Regions from separate parts of the Streptomyces sp. NPDC019396 genome, predicted to be linked through region 3. Evidence: riboswitches for the same ligand, from Rfam matches in the RefSeq annotation. Region 3 holds a riboswitch; each other region holds the start of a gene.
What was found. Region 3 has a riboswitch for cobalamin ahead of metE (5-methyltetrahydropteroyltriglutamate--homocysteine S-methyltransferase). Riboswitches for the same ligand answer to the same signal wherever they lie in the genome.
Positions count from the first base shown of each region.

Region 1: linked by a shared signal. The riboswitch ahead of cobN (cobaltochelatase subunit CobN) and the one ahead of metE (5-methyltetrahydropteroyltriglutamate--homocysteine S-methyltransferase) in region 3 are both predicted to bind cobalamin.
Region 2: linked by a shared signal. The riboswitch ahead of ABZ532_RS02915 (ribonucleoside-diphosphate reductase subunit alpha) and the one ahead of metE (5-methyltetrahydropteroyltriglutamate--homocysteine S-methyltransferase) in region 3 are both predicted to bind cobalamin.

Region 1 covers NZ_JBEYBS010000014.1:107,043-110,242, reverse strand. Annotated here, with positions in the region: gene ABZ532_RS18255 (precorrin-8X methylmutase) at 1-66, opposite strand, end outside; gene ABZ532_RS18250 (cobalamin biosynthesis protein CobG) at 63-1,379, opposite strand; cobalamin riboswitch at 1,438-1,586, shown strand; gene cobN (cobaltochelatase subunit CobN) at 1,623-3,200, shown strand, end outside.
Region 2 covers NZ_JBEYBS010000002.1:193,666-196,865, reverse strand. Annotated here, with positions in the region: gene mctP (monocarboxylate uptake permease MctP) at 1-288, shown strand, start outside; gene ABZ532_RS02920 (GNAT family N-acetyltransferase) at 390-893, shown strand; cobalamin riboswitch at 965-1,161, shown strand; gene ABZ532_RS02915 (ribonucleoside-diphosphate reductase subunit alpha) at 1,291-3,200, shown strand, end outside.
Region 3 covers NZ_JBEYBS010000027.1:47,572-50,771, reverse strand. Annotated here, with positions in the region: gene ABZ532_RS26430 (hypothetical protein) at 1-253, opposite strand, end outside; partial or broken gene ABZ532_RS26425 (ECF transporter S component) at 385-510, shown strand; cobalamin riboswitch at 765-913, shown strand; gene metE (5-methyltetrahydropteroyltriglutamate--homocysteine S-methyltransferase) at 1,114-3,200, shown strand, end outside.

The sequences.
Region 1 (3,200 bases), on a different contig from region 3:
AAAGGACTGGCGGTAGATCTCCGCTCCGTCCTTCTCGTAGTCGAACACGGTCTTCTTCTCGCTCATCTCGGTGTGGGGGTACGGGAATCGGTACGGGCTCCGGCGACGGTGCCGGCGAGTCGGTCGCGGGACGGTACGGGTACGCAGCGGCCGCGGACGCGCACCCGGTACGCGCCGTCCGAGGTGGCCACCACGTCCACGTGGTCTCCCTGCGGATGGCCGCAGCGCCTTTCGCAACCGGACCAGTACACCGGGAGGCCGGGGCCGTCGACCGGCGTGGCGTCGGCGCGTACGTCGGCGAGGGACTTGGCGCACCCGGGCCGCCCGGTGCATGCCCCGACGCCGAACCAGGGCGAGTCGATCCCGGTGACGAACCCGGCCCGTCCGAGCGCGTCCAGCCGCGCCCGCGCCGCGCCGTCGTCCGCGAACCCGGGCACGACGATCCCGCGCCACGGTGTGAGCCGGATCTCGTCGGCGGGGGCGGGCAGCAGCGCGCGTGCCTGGGCGGCGGTGAGGCGGCCGAGCGGCGCGACGGCGGACACCGCCCGGCCGCGCGGGCCCGCCACGATCCCGGGCAGTGGCCCCGCGGGCCCGGACCGCTCTGTTCCGTCGGAGCCGGCGCCGGGCGGCGGTGGCAGCGGCACCGCCGCCACTCCCGCTCTCTCCAGTCCGGCGCCCACCGCGATGTGCTGCCCGTCCGGGAGCTCCCTTACGCGCCAGGCGCCCGTATCCGCTTCGGCCGCCGCCGCCAGGAACGCTTCCGCCGCTGCGAGCGCGGCGCGCGGCGCGTCGACGGCTCGGGCGACACGGAAGGCGAGGCGGCGGCCCATCCGCAGCACCGCCGTGCCGTCCCGCTCTGCGAGCAACGTCACATCCGCGCCGAGCCCCGCGACATCGCCCCTCCCGTCGTCCAGGGCGAACAGGAAGCGTCCGGAAAGACCCGACGGGCCGGCCGCCCACTGCGCACCGCACAGCAGTCCGTCCAGCTCACGGGCCCACAACTGCACGTCAGCGCAGCCGAGCTCGTCCAGTCCGGCGAGCGGCGAGGCCACCACGTTGCGTACCCGCTCATGGGTGTCGGACGGCAGCAGCGCGGTATCCCGCAGCAGTGCCGCGAGCGGCGCCCCGCAGGCGTCCCCGAGGCCGCGCAGCTCCACATTGCCCCGGGAGGTGATGCTGAGCGATCCGTCCCCCAGCTCATCGGCCGCCGTGGCCAGTGCATCGAGTTGATTTCCCGTCAGAAACCCACCAGGGAGCCGGAGTCGGGCCAGTCGTCCGTCGTCCGCCGCATGCAGCCGCAGCGCCCCCGGGCAGGCGTCGCCCCGGTCCCGTATACGAGGTTCGCCCGGGTCTGCGGGGCTTGTGGGTGTGGGCGGCATGGCGGCGAGCATACCCACGTCCTTCCAGGTGGCCGCCGTGCGATCCCGGGCCAGCATCTACTATTCAGGCGGCATGGGGTCCCAGGGCCCCGGGGAGGAAGCCCGGTGGAAATCCGGCGCGGTCCCGCCACTGTGAGCCAGGCCCGGGAAACACCAGCAACAACCGAGGCCCGGCGAGTCAGGAACTCCCGCCGACCACGACCACCCGGGGCGCGGAAACCCCGAGGAAGGCCTGCGCACGCGATGACGCACGCGAAGACCACGCCCGCGACAATCCTGCTGCTGTCGACCTCCGACACCGACCTGCTCAGCGCCCGCGCTTCCGGTGGCCCGGTCGCGTACCGCTTCGCGAACCCCTCCCGGCTCCCGGTCGGTGACCTCCCGGGTCTCCTGGAAGGCACCGACCTGGTCGTCGTACGGCTGCTCGGCGGCATCCGCGCCTGGCAGGAGGGTCTTGACGTGCTGCTGGCGCAGGACCGGCCCGTCGTCGTCCTCAGCGGTGAACAGGCCCCCGACGCCCAGCTGATGGAGGCGTCCACCGTCCCGATCGGCATCGCGGCCGAGGCCCACGCCTACCTCGCCCACGGCGGCCCGGACAACCTGGAGCAGCTCGCCCGCTTCCTGTCCGACACGGTGCTGCTCACGGGACACGGCTTCGAGTCCCCGGCGACCGCGCCCACCTGGGGTCCCCTGGAGCGGACGAAGCGCACGGACGACGGCCCGACCGTCGCCGTGCTCTACTACCGCGCCCACCACATGAGCGGCAACACCGCCTTCGTCGGCACCCTCTGCGATGCCATCGAGGCGGCGGGCGGCCAGGCCCTGCCCCTGTACGTCGCCTCGCTGCGCGCCCCCGAGCCCGAGCTGCTCGACCGGCTGCGCGGCGCCGAGGCCATCGTCACCACCGTCCTCGCCGCGGGCGGCACCAAGCCCGCCGAGGCCCAGGCCGGGGGAGACGACGGGGCCTGGGACGCGGGCGCGCTCGCCTCGCTCGACGTACCGGTGCTCCAGGCACTGTGCCTGACCGGTTCGCGCAGCACCTGGGAGGAGAACGACGAGGGCCTCTCCCCGCTGGACGCCGCCAGCCAGGTCGCCGTCCCCGAGTTCGACGGTCGCCTCATCACCGTCCCGTTCTCCTTCAAGGAGATCGACGAGGACGGACTGCCCGCCTATGTCGCCGACCCCGAGCGCGCCGCCCGCGTCGCCGGGATCGCCGTACGCCACGCCCGGCTGCGCCACATCCCCAACGCGGACAAGCGCCTCGCGCTCGTGCTCTCCGCCTACCCGACGAAGCACTCCCGCATCGGCAACGCGGTCGGCCTCGACACCCCCGCCTCCGCCGTCGCCCTGCTGCGCCGACTCGCCGCCGAGGGCTACGACTTCGGCGCGGAGGAGATCCCGGGCCTCGCGTCCGGCGACGGCGACGAGCTGATCCGCGCGCTGATCGAGGCCGGCGGCCACGACCAGGACTGGCTCACCGAGGAGCAGCTCGCCCGCAACCCGGTCCGTATCCCCGCCGCCGACTACAAGCGCTGGTACGCCACCCTGCCCGCCGAACTGCGCGAGCAGGTCGAGCGGCACTGGGGCCCGGCGCCCGGCGAGATGTTCCTGGACCGCAGCCGCAACCCCGAGGGCGACATCGTGCTCGCCGCCCTGCGCCGCGGAAACCTGCTGATCGTCATCCAGCCCCCGCGCGGCTTCGGCGAGAACCCGATCGCGATCTACCACGACCCCGATCTGCCGCCCTCGCACCACTATCTGGCCGCCTATCGCTGGATCGCGGCCCGCCACGACGACGGAGGCTTCGGCGCCGACGCGATG
Region 2 (3,200 bases), on a different contig from region 3:
GCCGTCGGAATGCTCTACGGCACGGTGGCGGCGTACGGTGTCGCGAGCCCGACCCAGAAGCACTTCGGCGGCTCGTCGGCCGAGATCCCGGGCATCGGCGAGATCGGCTATATCGGCCTGACGGCGTTCGTGCTGAACGTACTGGTCACGGTTCTCCTCACCTTCGTCCTGCGCGCCGCCAAGGCCCCCGACGGGGTGGACGAGACCTCCCCCGGGGACTACACCGCTGACTCGGGTGACCCGGGCGTCGAGACGGAAGCCCCCAAGCTGACCGCCGCGACCCACTGACCCGTCTGACGGCGTCTGGCCGCCGCCCCCTCGGGAGGAGTGGCGGCCAGACGCCGCTTGTCCAGTGCGCTCCACCCCGTCGTGTGCGGCACACTGCCCGGATGGACGCGATCATCAGACTGGTGGAGCCTCAGGAGTACGACGCTCTCGGGGAACTCACCGCACGGACCTATCTGGACGACGGACTGCTGGCCTTCGGGGAAGAGGACCCCTATCTCCCGGTGCTGCGGGACACGGCGGAAAGGGCGGCGCAGTCGGAAGTGCTCGTCGCCGTCGACGGCTCCGGACGGCTGCTCGGCGGGGTGGCGTTCACCCCTGGAGCGAGGCCCTACGCCAATATCGCGGGCGACGACGAGGCCGAGTTCCGGATGCTGGTCGTCGCCACCGAAGCCCGGAAGCGGGGCGTCGGGGAGGCGCTCGTCATGGCCTGCGTCGAGCGGGCCAGAGCCATCGAAGGATGCCGCCGGCTGGTGTTGTCGACGGATCAGCAGATGCACGCCGCGCACCGCATCTACGAGCGCCTGGGCTTCGTACGCACCCCCGGACGTGACTGGTCGCCGTTCGCGGAACTGGAGCCCCTGCTGACGTACGCCCTTGAGCTCTGAGAACCGACACACCGGGGTGAGTCGCACCAGCGCGACACAACATGTGGGGGGCGCGGCAACGCCACCCCCCTACATGTATGCTCGACTCCGTTGCCGCAGCAGGGGAATCCGGTGGAAATCCGGAACTGTCCCGCAACGGTGAGTCGGTCTGTATTCGTTCCTTTCGCGTACCCATGAGGCATGCCCGCGAGGCGTACCCGTGCGTGCGTGCAGGCGAGTGAGCGCACACCCACGAGTCCGAGGACCTGTCGGCAACGCACCCGGTCCATCCGGCCCGGGTTCCGAGACGTCCGGGCCTCGCGGATCAGGCTGGTGGACGCGGCGCGTTGTGCTGCCCAGACACACGCCCGCACGCCACCTCCCCGCCGGCCCCGAGCCGAGCGAGGGAGAGCACCCCGTGACCATCGCGCCCCCAGATCCTGCTTCAACGCAGCTCGCCGATGGGCCAGGAACCGCGCTGCTGCGGATCCTGACCGACCTCACCGCGGACCTCCCCGACACCGACCCCGGCAGGGTCGCCGCCGCCGCGCTCCGGGGACGCCACGCCGGTTCGGACGAAGCCGAACTGCGGGAGCTGGCCACGGAGGCGGCCGCCGGGCTGATCTCCGAGGACCCGGCGTACTCCCGGCTCGCGGCCCGGCTGCTCAGCATCACCATCGCCGGTGAGGCGGCCTCGCAGGGGGCCACCGGCTTCTCTTCCTCCGTCGCCGTCGGTCATCTCGAGGGGCTGATCGCGGACCGTACGTCCGCTTTCGTCCAGGAGCATGCCGCCCGTCTCGACGCTCTCATCGACCCGGCCGCCGACGACCGCTTCGGCTACTTCGGACTCCGCACCCTCTACAGCCGCTATCTGCTGCGCCACCCGATCACCCGCAAGGTGGTCGAGACCCCGCAGCAGTTCATGCTGAGGGTCGCCTGCGGTCTCGCCGAGGACGGGTCCGCGCGCGCCGTGGACGAAGTCGCCGCGCTGTACGGGCTGATGAGCCGTCTGGACTATCTGCCGTCGTCGCCGACCCTCTTCAACTCCGGCACCCGGCACCCCCAGATGTCGTCCTGCTACCTGCTGGACTCGCCGCTGGACGAGCTGGACTCGATCTACGACCGCTACCACCAGGTGGCGCGGCTGTCGAAGCACGCGGGCGGTATCGGTCTTTCGTACTCCCGCATCCGCTCCCGCGGTTCACTGATCCGCGGCACCAACGGACACTCCAACGGCATCGTGCCGTTCCTGCGCACCCTGGACTCCTCGGTCGCCGCCGTCAACCAGGGGGGCCGTCGCAAGGGTGCGGCCTGCGTCTACCTGGAGACCTGGCACGCGGACATCGAGGAGTTCCTGGAGCTGCGCGACAACACGGGTGAGGAAGCGCGGCGCACGCACAACCTCAACCTGGCGCACTGGATCCCGGACGAGTTCATGCGCCGGGTGAACGCCGACGCCGAGTGGTCGCTGTTCTCTCCGGTGGACGTACCCGGGCTGGTCGACCTGTGGGGCGCCGAGTTCGAGGCCGCCTACCGCAAGGCGGAGGAGGCGGGGCTCGCCCGCAAGACGATCCCCGCCCGCGACCTGTACGGCCGGATGATGCGGACGCTCGCCCAGACCGGCAACGGCTGGATGACGTTCAAGGACGCCTCGAACCGCACGGCGAACCAGACCGCGGAGCCCGGCACCGTCGTCCACTCCTCGAACCTCTGCACCGAGATCATCGAGGTCACGAACGACGGCGAGACGGCCGTCTGCAACCTCGGCTCGGTCAACCTGGGCGCGTTCGTCACCCCCGAGGGGTCCATCGACTGGGAGCGTCTGGACGAGACCGTCCGTACGGCCGTGACCTTCCTCGACCGGGTCGTGGACATCAACTTCTACCCGACCGAGCAGGCCGGCCGCTCCAACGCGAAGTGGCGCCCGGTGGGACTGGGCGCGATGGGCCTCCAGGACGTCTTCTTCAAGCTGCGGATGCCCTTCGACTCCGCCGAGGCGAAGGCCCTGTCGACCCGGATCGCCGAGCGGATCATGCTGGCGGCGTACGAGGCGTCCTGCGACCTCGCCGAGCGCAGCGGCCCGCTGCCCGCCTGGGAGCAGACCCGCACGGCGCGCGGGGTGCTGCACCCGGACCACTACGGGGTCGAGCTCAACTGGCCCGAGCGCTGGGCCGCGCTGCGCGAGCGGGTCAGCACCACCGGGATGCGCAACTCGCTGCTGCTCGCCATCGCCCCGACCGCGACCATCGCGTCGATCGCGGGTGTCTACGAGTGCATCGAGCCGCAGGTCTCCAACCTGTTCAAGCGCGAGACTCTGTCGGGCGAGTT
Region 3 (3,200 bases):
GCGACTGCACGAGCGTGAACCCCGAGTGCAGCGCCGCCTGTGCGGCGACCACCACGGCCACCACAACCCCGCGCCCCCGCTCCCTGCCCGCCAGGCACCAGCCCAGCCCACCGGTCGCGCCGAACCCCCCGGCCAGCGTCCACCACGGGACGGACTCCCCTGACATCATGACGTGGCCGAGGGCGGCGAGCACCACGCATACGGCCGCGAACACCGCGGCCCGTAGCGTGCGTGAACACCACCCAGCAGTCATGGCGTCTCATCCTCGCATCCCGGGTCGGCGTCCCGGCAGACCGCCTTGCCGCGCGCACCTGTGTCGGCTCCCCACCGCCGCGACCGGTCCACACTTCCGACGGTCAAGGAATCCGGCGCTGGTGATGGAGGATCAGCGGTGGCGTCGGCCCCTGGACGTCGAGCCCGATGTTCGGCTGCGCTTTCGTCGGCACGCTCGCAGGGCCGCTCCCCAGAGCCAGCGGTCGCCGTGAGGTGCTGATGCTCGCGGTCCACGGCCGCTGTCCGCTGCCAGGTCACCCCGCAAGCCCGCCCGGCGGTTGAGGGCGGACACTGCCGTCGCCGCTGCGGCGTGCGGCACCACGCGAATCCAGCCGCCCCGCTGTGCCGCGACCCCTCACAACCCGGAGGGCTCCTCGGCGCGGGCTGAGGGGCCCGGCCGGATTCCGGACAGTGTTCGCCCGCAGCCGCGTGCCGCCCCGTAGGGTGGCCGGTGCAGCTGGTTCGCCCCGCCCTCCAGGCGGGAGGCGTCGTAAGAGGGAACCCGGTGGGAATCCGGGACTGCCCCGCAGCGGTGAGCGGGAACGACCGCCGTCATACGCACTGGACCCGCCAGGGTTCGGGAAGCGACGGCCAGTAGGTGTCCTCCCCCATGAGGACGTGCCCGCGAGTCCGAAGACCTGCCCGCTGCCCGCGCGCGAACAGCTCGCACGCGGACATCCCGGTGACCTCGTGGGTGGGTCGGCGCACATATCGGACGGCCGGACACCCGCGCGGCACCGCGCGCGGCACCGCGCGCGGACCCGCACCCGTCCGGTCCTTCGCCCTTCGCACCCGCCCGCGTTCCGTTCCGGGATCCCAGGGAACCATCTCGCGAAGGAGATTTCCGTGACCACCGAATCCGCGGCAGCACGGGCCACCGTGCACGGCTACCCGCGCCAGGGACAGCAGCGCGAACTCAAGAAGGCGATCGAGGGCTACTGGAAGGGCCGTGTCACCCCGGACGCCCTCAACGCCACGGCAGGGGATCTGCGCAGGACGCACTGGCGCCAGCTGGCCGATGCCGGTGTCCATGAGGTCCCGACCGGGGACTTCTCGTACTACGACCACGTGCTCGACACCACCGTCATGGTCGGCGCGATCCCCGGACGCCACCGCGCGGCCGTCGCCGCCGACGCCCTGGACGGCTACTTCGCCATGGCCCGCGGCACCCAGGAGGTGGCGCCGCTGGAGATGACCAAGTGGTTCGACACCAACTACCACTACCTGGTGCCGGAGCTCGGACCTGACACCGTGTTCGCCGCCGACTCGACCAAGCAGGTCACGGAGCTGAAGGAGGCGCTGGCGCTCGGGCTTTCCGCCCGTCCGGTGCTCGTCGGTCCCGTCACCTACCTGCTGCTCGCCAAGCCCGCGCCCGGCGTCACCGCGGGATTCGACCCGCTCACGCTGCTCGACCGGCTGCTGCCCGTGTACGCTGAGGTGCTCGCCGACCTGCGGGCGGCGGGTGCCGAGTGGGTGCAGCTCGACGAGCCCGCCCTCGTCCAGGACCGAACGCCCGCCGAGCTGGGCGCCGCCGAGCGCGCCTGCCGCGGGCTCGGTGTGCTCACCGACCGGCCGAAGCTGCTCGTCGCCGGCTACTTCGACCGACTCGGCGACGCCCTGCCGGTGCTGGCCAAGGCCCCGATCGAGGGCCTCGCCATCGACTTCACGGAGACCGCCGCCGCCAACCTCGACGCCCTCGCGGCCGTCGGCGGGCTGCCGGGCAAGCGGCTGGTCGCCGGGGTCGTCAACGGCCGCAACGTCTGGGTCAACGACCTGGAGAAGTCCCTGGCCACCCTCGGCACCCTGCTGGGGCTGGCGGACCGGGTCGACGTGTCCACGTCGTGCTCCCTGCTGCATGTGCCGCTCGACGCGGCCGCAGAACACGACATCGAACCCCAGATCCTGCGCTGGCTGTCCTTCGCACGGCAGAAGACCGCCGAAGTCGTCACACTCGCCCGGGGCCTGACCCACGGCACCGAGGCGATCGCCCCCAGCCTCGCCGCCAACCGGGCCGACCTGGCGTCCCGAGCCGCCTCCCCGCTCACTCACGACGCCGCCGTCCGGGCCCGTACCAGCACCGTCACGGACTCCGACGCCCGCCGCTCCAAGCCCTACGCCGAGCGGACCACCGCGCAACAAGCCCGCCTCGCACTGCCGTTGCTCCCCACCACCACCGTCGGTTCCTTCCCCCAGACGACCGAACTGCGCACCGCGCGCGCCGATCTGAGGGCGGCCAGGATCGACACGGCCGGATACGAGGAGCGCGTCAGGAACGAGATCCGGGAGGTGGTCGCCTTCCAGGAGAAGACCGGACTCGATGTGCTGGTGCACGGCGAGGCCGAACGCAACGACATGGTCCAGTACTTCGCCGAGCAGCTCACCGGCTGTCTGGTCACACAGCACGGCTGGGTCCAGTCCTACGGAACCCGGTACGTGCGCCCGCCGATCCTCGCCGGTGACATCTCACGCCCCGAACCGATGACGGTGCGCTGGACCACGTACGCCCAGTCACTCACCTCACGCCCGGTCAAGGGCATGCTCACCGGTCCGGTGACCATGCTCGCCTGGTCCTTCGTACGCGACGACCAGCCCCTCCCCGACACCGCCCGCCAGATGGCCCTCGCCCTGCGCGACGAGGTCGCCGACCTGGAAGCCGCGGGCACCTCCGTGATCCAGGTGGACGAGCCCGCCCTGCGGGAAACCCTGCCGCTACGCGCTGCCGATCGCGCCGCATACCTGGAGTGGGCAACGGAGGCCTTCCGGCTCACTACGAGCGGGGTGCGCCCGGACACGCAGATCCACACCCACATGTGCTACGCCGAGTTCGGGGACATCGTCGAGGCCATCGACGACCTCGACGCCGATGTGATCAGCCTCGAGGCGGCCCGCTCCCATATGCAGGTCGCCCGGGAGCTGGCCGCTCACGG